Regions from separate parts of the Geminicoccus roseus DSM 18922 genome, predicted to be linked through region 1. Evidence: riboswitches for the same ligand, from Rfam matches in the RefSeq annotation. Region 1 holds a riboswitch; each other region holds the start of a gene.
What was found. Region 1 has a riboswitch for cobalamin ahead of GEMRO_RS0115495 (HupE/UreJ family protein). Riboswitches for the same ligand answer to the same signal wherever they lie in the genome.
Positions count from the first base shown of each region.

Region 1 (3,265 bases):
CAGGTAGATCGCCGGAAGGCCGGCCTTCGTCTCCAGCTGCCGTTCCAGAAGCGTGAAGACATTCATGCGGTTGAACCGCCTTGGATCGAACGGCACCCCGAACGCGCCACCGAAATGGCTGGCCACCGAGGGAAGGACCCGGCCCGCGGTGACGGTTTCCGGATCGATGCGGTGGAAATAGGCAGTCTTCTGGATGATGTCGATTCCCTCGACCGTTGCGTTGAAATCCTCCGGAGGAATGTTCTGCCAGATCGCTCCCGACAGGCTGGCAGCGGCGACGTATTGTTCCGGATGCTCCAGCGCCAGGCGGAGCGCGCCATAGCCGCCCATCGACAGGCCGGCGATCGCCCGGCCGCCACGGTCGCTGCGCACCGGGTACGCGGCTTCGACGGCCAGCCGCAGGTCGTGGGCGATCGCGGTGGCGAAGTCGCCAGGGCCAGCGACATCGGCCGAATCGACATACCAGCTGTTGCCGCCCCCCGGCATCACCACCAGCGCCGGCTCGATGCTGCCGGTACTGGTGAGCTGGTCCAGGGTGGCCTGGATGTCGCCGAGATCCGCCCAGGAACGCTCGCTGCCGTCATGGCCGTGCAGCAGATAGAGGACCGGCCATCCCTCCTCTGGAGGCTGGCCGTCCGGCGTGTAGATGATGGCTGGGATCTGTTCCCCCAGCGCCGTGCTCGCGAAGGACCGGGGTGCGAGCTCTCCGGCCTGAGCCAGGTCGGCCAGCAGGCAGAGCGTGGCCGCCGCCGTCGCCGATCGCATCACCGTCCCAGCCATTCCCCGAACCGCCCTTCCTGCTCCGGGCAGCCAGCGCCGCCTGCCGCTGCCGGACATGCATCTGCACGATCCCCTCCGCATTTCTACGCGGGCCATGGATCGAGGTTGTAGTACTTCTTGGGCAAGTTAAGATCGAGCCGTCGACGGTTCCCGTTCAGGGACGCAAAAGGGAAAGCGGTGCGGGTCCGACCCAAAGCCGCTGCTGCCCCCGCAACTGTCAGCGGTGAGTCCGTTCCCACCATGCCACTGGAAGCATGTCTTCCGGGAAGGCCGGGCCGGATCGTCCTCCGCGAGCCAGGAGACCTGCCATCGACGATCGTTACGCCATGCCCTCGGGTGGAGGGCGGAAGGAATCCGCAATGTCACGATTGGCTCTCCGGCTTGCCGCAGCAGGTACGCTTTTCCTCCTGGCCGCGCGCTCGGCGCAGGCTCACCACGCGATGGACGGCGAACTGCCGGCCAGCCTCGGCCAGGGCCTTCTGTCGGGTCTCGCCCACCCCGTGATCGGCCTGGACCACCTTGCCTTCATCGTCGCGGCGGGTCTGATCGCCGGAGCCGCCGGGGTCGGCCTAGCCATGCCCCTGGTGTTCGTCGTTGCATCCATGCTGGGCGTGTTCCTGCACCTGCTGGCGCTCGACCTGCCTGCGGCTGAACTCGTCATCGCCGCGAGCGTGCTCGCCGCTGGCGTCCTGCTGGCGTGGGGGCGGGCAACCGGTGGGCGCGGCCTCTGGCTCGCCCTGTTCGTGATCGCCGGCTTGTTCCACGGCTATGCCTATGGCGAGTCGATCGTCGGCGCCGAGGCCACCCCGCTCCTGTCCTATCTTGCCGGGCTGTTCGTGGTGCAGGCCGCCATTGGCCTGGGCGCGGCCGCCCTTGCATCCAACCGCTCCTGGACCACCGTCAGCCTGGCTCCGCGGCTGGCCGGCGCCGTCGTGATGGGGATCGGCGTGAGCGCGCTCGCGGGTCAGCTCATCCCAGGCTGACGGAACGCCATTGCCCGAGCCGGTCGGGGAGTGGGCATCCTCCGGCCGGCTGCCATGCCGTGGTCCTCTTCGCCTTGATGGCAAGTGGGCTGAGCTTGAGCCAACGGCCCCCCGGCCCGGCCAGTCCCATTCAGATCAAGGTCATGACCCTCAGGGCGGGTGACAACGTGCAGGCTGGCGTCCTGGTCTGGGTCGATCGAGCCCAGCTCGCCCCTTTCGCCCGGCTTGGCGATCAGCCATCCGTGGCACCGCATGCCCGATATGGATCCTGAACTTGAGACGTACGGCTTGGGGAGAGCGGGGTACGCATGGCATAATGCGCGGTCGATATGCCGAACGACGCACGGAACCATCCGAGGAGTGCGTTCCATGGATCACGCAGCGAGCGACCTGACCGTCCGGAGCCTGGCCGGGGAGGGCGTGCCTCTGGGGGCCGCCCTCCTTGATGAACTGCAAAGCCGGCTCCATGGCAGTCTGTCACTCCCGGGAACTCCCGGCTTCGACGAGGCGCGGCAGGTCTGGAACGCGATGATCGACCGCCGGCCCGCGCTGATCGTCCGCTGCGCCGATGCGGCCGACGTCGCCGCCGCCGTCGCCTTCGCCGGACGCCACCAGCTCCTGCTCTCGGTGCGGGGTGGTGGGCACAACATCGCCGGCAGTGCGGTCTGCGACGGTGGGATGATGATCGACCTGAGCCTGATGCGTACGGTCGAGGTCGATGCCGCGAACCGCGTGGCGCGGGTCCAGCCGGGCGCGACGCTGGCCGAGTTCGACCGGGAGGCGCAGGCGTCCGGCCTCGCGACGCCGCTCGGGATCAACTCGACCACCGGGGTTGCCGGCCTGACACTGGGCGGCGGCTTCGGCTGGCTCACCCGGACGCTCGGGATGACCGTCGACAACCTGATCGGCGCCGATCTCGTCACCGCGGCGGGCGAGACCGTCCGCGCCAGCGCACGGGAGAACCCGGATCTGTTCTGGGCGATCCGCGGCGGGAGCGGCAATTTCGGGATCGTGACCTCGTTCGAGTTCCAGCTGCATCCGGTCGGGCCGGAGGTGTTCGCCGGCCTGATCGTCCATCCGTTCGAGCACGCCCGCGCGTTGCTGCGCCGCTACCGCCTGTTCGCACAACAGAGCCCGGACGAACTGGCCTGCTGGGTGGTGCTGCGCAAGGCGCCGCCGCTGCCGTTCCTTTCCCCGGAAATCCACGGCAAGGAGGTCGTGGTGTTCGCGCTGTGCCACTCGGGCGACGCGGCGGCAGCCGCCCAGGCCACCGAGCCTCTGCTGGCGTTTGGCGAGCCGGCCGGCAGCCATGTCGGCCAGATGCCCTATGTGGCCTGGCAGGCGGCTTTCGACCCGCTGCTGACGGCAGGAATGCGCAACTACTGGAAGTCGCACAACTTTGCCGATCTGTCGGACGAGGTCATCGACCTGCTGGTGGACCATGCCGGGCAGCTGCCGACGGCGCATTGCGAGATCATCGTCGCCCAGCTGGGCGGCGCAGC
Region 1 covers NZ_KE386572.1:3,094,928-3,098,192, forward strand. Annotated here, with positions in the region: gene GEMRO_RS0115490 (alpha/beta hydrolase) at 1-768, opposite strand, end outside; cobalamin riboswitch at 908-1,105, shown strand; gene GEMRO_RS0115495 (HupE/UreJ family protein) at 1,140-1,763, shown strand; gene GEMRO_RS0115500 (FAD-binding oxidoreductase) at 2,133-3,265, shown strand, end outside.

Region 2 (3,265 bases), 2.2 Mb from region 1:
CTGCCGGCGGGCAGATCCGGACCCTGCACGGGCCAGGTGGAATCGCCGACCCTGGCCCGGCCATGGCCATGCTCGATCGGGCGGTCCAGGGTGAGGCTGGTGCCGATCAGGGCGGCGGCACGGCGGTTGAGCCCGGGCTCCGCGGTGGGCGCCGGCCTTGGCCGGAAGCGGAACCAGGCAAGCACGGCGACGCCCGCGGCCAGGGCGAACACCAGGGCCTGGACCTGCCAGATCAGCTGCGGGACCAGCCAGGCCAGGGCGGCGGTGACCAAGGCGCCGAGCGCCAGCCAGGCGAAGAAGAACGCCGGCGTCGCCAGCTCCAGCAGGAGCAGGACCCCGCCCAGCACCAGCCATTGCCATGCCTGCATCGCCAAGCGCTCCCTTGTCAGCCGCCCTCGGCCGGGCGCGGTCCCCAGGGCGCGGCGGGGGCGGGCCGGTCCGTCGCCAGGGCATCCCTTGCCAGCTCGGCGATGCCGGCGAGCGAGCCCATCGCCGCGGTCGCCTCCATCGGCAGGATCAGGGTCTTCTGGTTGGGCGAGCTGGCGAACTTGGCGAACGCCTCGATGTATTTCTGGGCGACGTAGTAGTTGGCCGCCTGCACGCCGCCCTCGCCGATCGCCGCCGACAGCAGCCGGGTCGCCTCGGCCTCGGCCTGGCCCAGCCGCTCGCGCGCCTCGGCGTCGCGCATCGCCGCGTCGCGCCGGCCCTCGGCCTCCAGCACCGCCGCCTGCTTCATGCCCTCGGCGCGCAGGATCGCCGCGGCGCGCAGCCCTTCCGCCTCCAGGATCGCGGCGCGCTTCTCCCGCTCGGCCTTCATCTGCCTTGCCATGCTGTTGACCAGGTCGGCCGGCGGGCGGATGTCCTTGATCTCGATCCGGGTGACCTTGACCCCCCAGGGCTGGGTCGCCTCGTCGACGATCGAGAGCAGGCGGGTGTTGATCACGTCGCGCTTGCTCAAGACCTCGTCCAGGTCGAGCGAGCCCATCACCGTGCGGATGTTGGTCATGGTCAGGTTGAGGATGGCGTTGCGCAGGTCGGCGACCTCGTAGGCGGCGCGCGCCACGTCCAGCACCTGGTAGAACACCACGCCGTCGGCGGTGACCATCGCGTTGTCGCGGGTGATCACCTCCTGGGAGGGCACGTCCAGGACCTGCTCCATCACGCTGAGCCTGGCGCCGATCCGGTCGATCAGGGGCAGGATCAGGTTCAGGCCGGGCGAGAGGGTGCGGGTGTAGCGGCCGAAGCGCTCCACGGTCCATTCCTCGCCCTGGCTGACCGAGCGCACCCCCATCAGGATCAGGACGATCACGACCGCCAGGATCACCAGCACCACGATCGAACCGCCAAATTCCATGCCCGTCTCCTGCGCCGGCGCGGCTGCCCTGTCCGGCTTCTAGCAGGTCGGCTTTGACAGGGCAGCGGGGAAGGCCCACCATCGGTGCCGGATGGTACCCGGGGCGACCCGGGTCCAAGGGAAGCCGGTGCGATGCCGGCGCTGCCCCCGCAACCGTAAGCGGCGAGCCGCCACTCAACCCGTGCCACTGGGACCTGGTCCTGGGAAGGCGGAGTGGACGGTGTCGACCCGCGAGCCGGGATACCTGCCATCCGACCGTGATGCCGTAGTTCGCCGGGCGGGGTGCCCCGGCTGGAGGTGGACCATGCCGAGATCATCGCCGGATTCGATTGCCCTCCTGTCGGCGGAGCAGGCCGACCCGACCGGGCTTTTGCGCAGCGCGCTCGTCCAGGAGCAGGGCTTTTCCGCCCGCGAGGTGCTGCTGGCCTGGCTGATGTCGCTGGCCCCGGGCGTCGACCCGGCCAGCGCGGCCAGGGCGATGCTGCCGCAGGGCGAGCGCCTGCCGGGCACGCTGCCGGGCGAACTGGCCGAGATCGCCCGCTGGCCGAGCGAGCGGCTGGAAGCCTATGCAAGGCCGCGCCGGCGCCGGCCGGGCTGGTGCCCGGCCTGACGCGCCGGGCCGCGCTTCCGGGTCAGCTGCAGCGGCCGGTGGTGTCCACGCCGAACAGGGTCAGCGGGTCGCTGCGGTTATCCTCGAAGTCGAAGCGGCAGAGCAGGCAGCGGGCGGTGGCGGGATCGTCGTCGGCGTCCATGATCTCGCTGCGCAATTCGCCCCGGTCGACCCAGCCGTCCGGGTTGTCCCGGCGCAGGGCCGGGTCGGTGGCGGCGCTGGAGAGGCTGGTCATCCCGACCTTTGCGGGCTTCACCAGATGCCATTCCGGGCCGGAGGCCTGCGCGGCCTGGTAGCTCTCGAGGCAGAGCCGCAGCAGCGCTTCCGGATCGTTTTTCATCGCCTCCAGGGTGCGGGCCGCCCGTTCGGCCGGCTGGCGAGCGCTCTCCTTCAGGAGGCCCGGCTGCCCCGTCTGCGGGGACGCGGCCGGATCTCCGGCCGCGCAGGCCGCCAGGAACAGGCAGGCCGCTGCCAGCGCCGCCGGGCCCGCCCCCCTCACGCCTGGTCGTCCCACAGCCGGAAACCGCCGATGAAGGCGTTGTCGTTGTCGCCGAACCGGCAGCCCTCGGGCAGCTTCTTGAGCTTGCGCGCGTTGCCGCCGCCCAAAACCACGTCGTCGACCACGAAGGCTTCGCGGAACAGCTGGACGACCCGGTGCACATGGCCCTCCCAGCGCGGCCGGCCGCGCTGCTCCAGGCCGCGATTGCCGACATAGTCCTCGTAGGTTCGGTCCTTGCGGTAGGGCAGGTGGCCCAGCTCCATGCCGATCACCGTGCCGTCGACGATCAGCGTGTTGCCGAGCCCGGTGCCCAGGCCCAGGAACAGCATCTTGCCGCCGTTGTAGGACCCGATCGCCTGCATCACCGCGTCGTTGACCATCCGCACCGGCTTGCCGAAGGCCGCCGAAAAGTCGAACTCGGTCCAGCCGGGGCCGAGATTGACCAGGGGCCGGACGATCCTGTTGTCGGCGACGGGCCCCGGACAGCCCATCGAGATCCGGGTGAACGTCCAGTCCTGGGTCAGCCGGGCCACGTCCTCGATCAGCTGCTCCGGCCGGTAATCCGCGCCGCTGGGCGTCTTGCGACGTTCTTGGTCTCCCTCGCGACGCAACTTGACGTTGTTGCCGCCGACATCGATCACGAGCGTCGTCATCCTGCATCCCCGAGCTGCCGGATCGCTCGCTGCTGCGTAGGGGCTGGAACCGGAAGCGTAAAGGGCGGAGCATCCCCCATCCGCTCAACCGGCGGCCAGCAGCCGGGCGAGGTCGGCCTCGGGCATCGGCCGGGCCAGCACGTAGCCCT
Region 2 covers NZ_KE386572.1:901,437-904,701, reverse strand. Annotated here, with positions in the region: gene GEMRO_RS0105560 (NfeD family protein) at 1-368, opposite strand, end outside; gene GEMRO_RS27830 (SPFH domain-containing protein) at 386-1,354, opposite strand; cobalamin riboswitch at 1,430-1,620, shown strand; gene GEMRO_RS0105550 (hypothetical protein) at 1,659-1,964, shown strand; gene GEMRO_RS0105545 (hypothetical protein) at 1,987-2,463, opposite strand; gene GEMRO_RS0105540 (ROK family protein) at 2,460-3,116, opposite strand; gene GEMRO_RS32390 (EAL domain-containing protein) at 3,201-3,265, opposite strand, start outside.
Region 2: it holds a riboswitch for cobalamin, as region 1 does, so the genes downstream of both, GEMRO_RS0105550 (hypothetical protein) here and GEMRO_RS0115495 (HupE/UreJ family protein) in region 1, are expected to answer to the same signal.

Region 3 (3,265 bases), 1.3 Mb from region 1:
GCACCCAGCCTCCCGCAGTGAAGGCGAAGCCTGACAGGCGTTCCCCGAAATACTCCACCATGTCGTTGCGCTCGAACTCGCCATGTACCAGCACATCCAGGCCGATCGCCTCCTGGCGGCGGATCGCCTTCTCGGTCTCGGCCTGCAGGAACCGCTGATAGGCCGACGGCGCCATCGTGCGGTTGCGGAACGCCGCCCGGGCCAGGCGGACCTCCCTTGTCTGCGGGAACGAGCCGATGGTGGTGGTGGGGATCGGCGGCAGGTCGAACCGCGCCTGATGCAGGACCCGCCGCTCAGGATAGGGCGCGCCCCGCCGGGTCATCTCCGGGGTAATCGCCCTTGCCCTGGCCCGGATTGCCGGGTCGTGGACACGCGGCGATTCCAGCCGCGCGCGATGGGCTTCCCGGTTCGCTGCCAGCTCGGCAGCCACCGCTGACTGGCCCTGCTCCAGCGCGGCGCCGATCAGGGCCACCTCGGCCATCTTCTCCTCGCCGAACGCCAGCCACGAGCGCACATCCGGGTCGAGTGCGGTTTCCGTCGCCAGCCCGTAGGGCACGTGGAGCAGCGAGCAGGACGTGGCGATCGCCAGGCGCTCCGGGCCGATCTGCCCGGCGGCCCGCTCGGCGGCAGCGACCGCCCGGTCGAGATCGGTGATCCAGATATTGCGACCATCGACCAGACCCAGCGACAGATCGAGATCGGCCGGCAGACGTGCCAGGACGCGCTCCAGCTGATCGGGCCCCCGGACCAGGTCCAGGTGGAGGACATCGACCGGCAGGTCCAGGACCCGGTCGAGCAGGTCGGGCGCAATCTCGCCGAAATAGGGGGTCAGCCAGAGCGACAGGGATGGAGCCGCGGCGCGCAGCCGCCCATAGGCCCGGGTCAGGGCCGGACCGGTCCCCTCATCGGCGTCCAGGACCAGGACCGGCTCGTCAAGCTGCACCTCACGGACGCCGGACGAAGCCAGGTCCGCGAGCAGCGCCGCATAGGCTTCCAGCAGCGGATCGAGCAGGGCCGAGGTGGTGGCGGCCGGATCGGTCGGCTTGGAAAGCGCCAGGAAGCTCAAGGGTCCGAGCAGCACCGGCCGGGCGTCGTGTCCCTGTGCCATCGCCTCCTGGAAGAGCTCGACATGCTTCCGCCAGACATAGGCGAAGCGGGAGGCCGGCTGGAGTTCCGGGACGAGATAATGGTAGTTCGTGTCGAACCACTTGGTCATCTCGAGGGCCGCCACCCCTTGCCCGTCGGGGCGGCCGCGGGCCATGGCGAAGGCCAGGGCCAGGCGATCGTCCCGCAGGCCGGTGAAGCGGTCGGGGACCGCATCCAGGACCAGGGCCATGTCGAGAACATGGTCGTAGAGGGCAAAATCGCCCACGGGGATCTGGGAGAGGCCGGCCCGGACAGTCCGGCCGCGCAGGTCGGCACGGACCGCTGCGGCCTCCTCCAGGAGTTCCGCGGCCGAGAGCCTGCCGGCCCAGTGAGATTCCAGCGCGAACTTCAGCTCGCGCTTCGGCCCGATTCGCGGCAGGCCGAGAACTGTGGTGGTCACCATGAGAGGATCCAGACGATGAGGTCGCGCATCGACGAACCCGCCGTTCGCTTCAGCCGGCAGGCGGTTCATCGGGATGCGAAGATGGCGGGAAGGGCCGAGGGCGGCCGGCGCGACGCTCAGTCGTGCCGGGGCCGGCAAGGCGGCCCGAACTTCCTCACGATCGTCGGGATACGGAGTTGAGAAACAGGCGCCGGAGCGCAGTCGTCGATCACGGTCGGACCTCCCGCCGGGACACCCCGCCCGGCGCATGTGGTTGCACGATCGACGGCAGGTCTCCTGGCTCGCGGGTCCTCACCGATCCCCGACCTTCCCGGTTGCCCAGTGGTCATGCGTGGAGATCGATTCGCCGCTTACAGTTACGGGGGTAGCCAGGGACTGATGCCGGCTAGCCGGCACGCACCCTGTTCCCTCTTGCATCCCCTCTTCGGGGAACCGTCGATGAGGTCATGATAGACGGTCCAGGCAGGACGTCCAGGAGGATCATCCTCCTGACCGCCCTGCTCCAAGAACGCCCGCTCAGACCTTGCCGCGGCCAACCCGCTTCATCGGGTTGTTCAGGTGGTAGTCGGCGACGATCTGGAATGCCTGGTCGGGATCGTCGACGAACTGGAACAGGTCCACGTCCTCCGGGCTGATCATCCCTTCCTCGACCAGCATCTCGAAATTGATCAGCCTGCTCCAGAACGCGCTGTCGAACAGCAGGACCGGCATGCGGCGGCTCTTGCCCGTCTGAATCAGGCACAGGGTCTCGAACAATTCGTCGAGCGTGCCGAAGCCGCCAGGAAAAGCCACCAGCGCCCGCGCCCGCATCAGGAAATGCATCTTGCGCAGGGCGAAGTAGTAGAACTGGAAACTCAGTTCCGGTGTCAGGTAGGGGTTCGGCGCCTGCTCGTGGGGCAGCACGATGTTGAGGCCGGCGGTCTGGGCGCCCGCCTCGTAGGCACCGCGATTGGCGGCCTCCATGATGCCGGGACCGCCGCCGGTGACGATGGTGAGCTCGCGGCCGGGATGGGCGGCGCTGAACTCCGCGGCGAGCTGGCCGAACCGCCGGGCGGCCGCGTAGCCGCGGGCATGGGTGGCCAGACGCCGGGAGATGGCCAGGGCCCGCTTCAGCTCCAGATTGTCCGGGTCGCCGGCATGGGCGGCCTCGGCGGCCTTCATCGCCGCCTCGGCGCCATCCTCGTTGGGCACCCGGGCGCTGCCGAACACCACCACGGTGGCGTCGATACCGTGCTCTTCCAGGATCAGGTCCGGCTTCAGCAGCTCCAGCTGGAAGCGCAGCGGACGCAGGTCCTTGCGCAGCATGAAGTCCGGATCGAGATAGGCCAGCCGGAAGGAGGGCGAGCGGGTCTGCGGCGTATCGGCGGGATGCGCCTCGGGGCCACCGGCCATCCCGTCCGGGCTCATCGGCGCATCGCCAGGGTCATGGGGGTCGAAAGGATCGGGGCGGCTCATCGGGGTCAGGCAGATCCGGCTGGTGGCGGGCAGAAGGTCACCTCTGGGTGCACGCTATCCCCGCCTTGGTAAAGAATCTCTTAGCGAACCGACGACTTGGCACTCATGACATGGCCCTGGAAACCGTAGAGACGCTCCGCTGGCGTGGTTTCCGCCGCAGGACGCAGGCTGCGGATCTTCCACAGCGCTTCCGGATCGGCCCGGCGCACCCCGTCCAGCAGCCGCTCCTCGCGCGGATCGCGGAACCCGGTGGCCGGGAAG
Region 3 covers NZ_KE386572.1:1,768,343-1,771,607, reverse strand. Annotated here, with positions in the region: gene metE (5-methyltetrahydropteroyltriglutamate--homocysteine S-methyltransferase) at 1-1,549, opposite strand, end outside; cobalamin riboswitch at 1,799-2,001, opposite strand; gene GEMRO_RS28730 (LOG family protein) at 2,066-2,956, opposite strand; gene GEMRO_RS32560 (protein-L-isoaspartate O-methyltransferase family protein) at 3,085-3,265, opposite strand, start outside.
Region 3: it holds a riboswitch for cobalamin, as region 1 does, so the genes downstream of both, metE (5-methyltetrahydropteroyltriglutamate--homocysteine S-methyltransferase) here and GEMRO_RS0115495 (HupE/UreJ family protein) in region 1, are expected to answer to the same signal.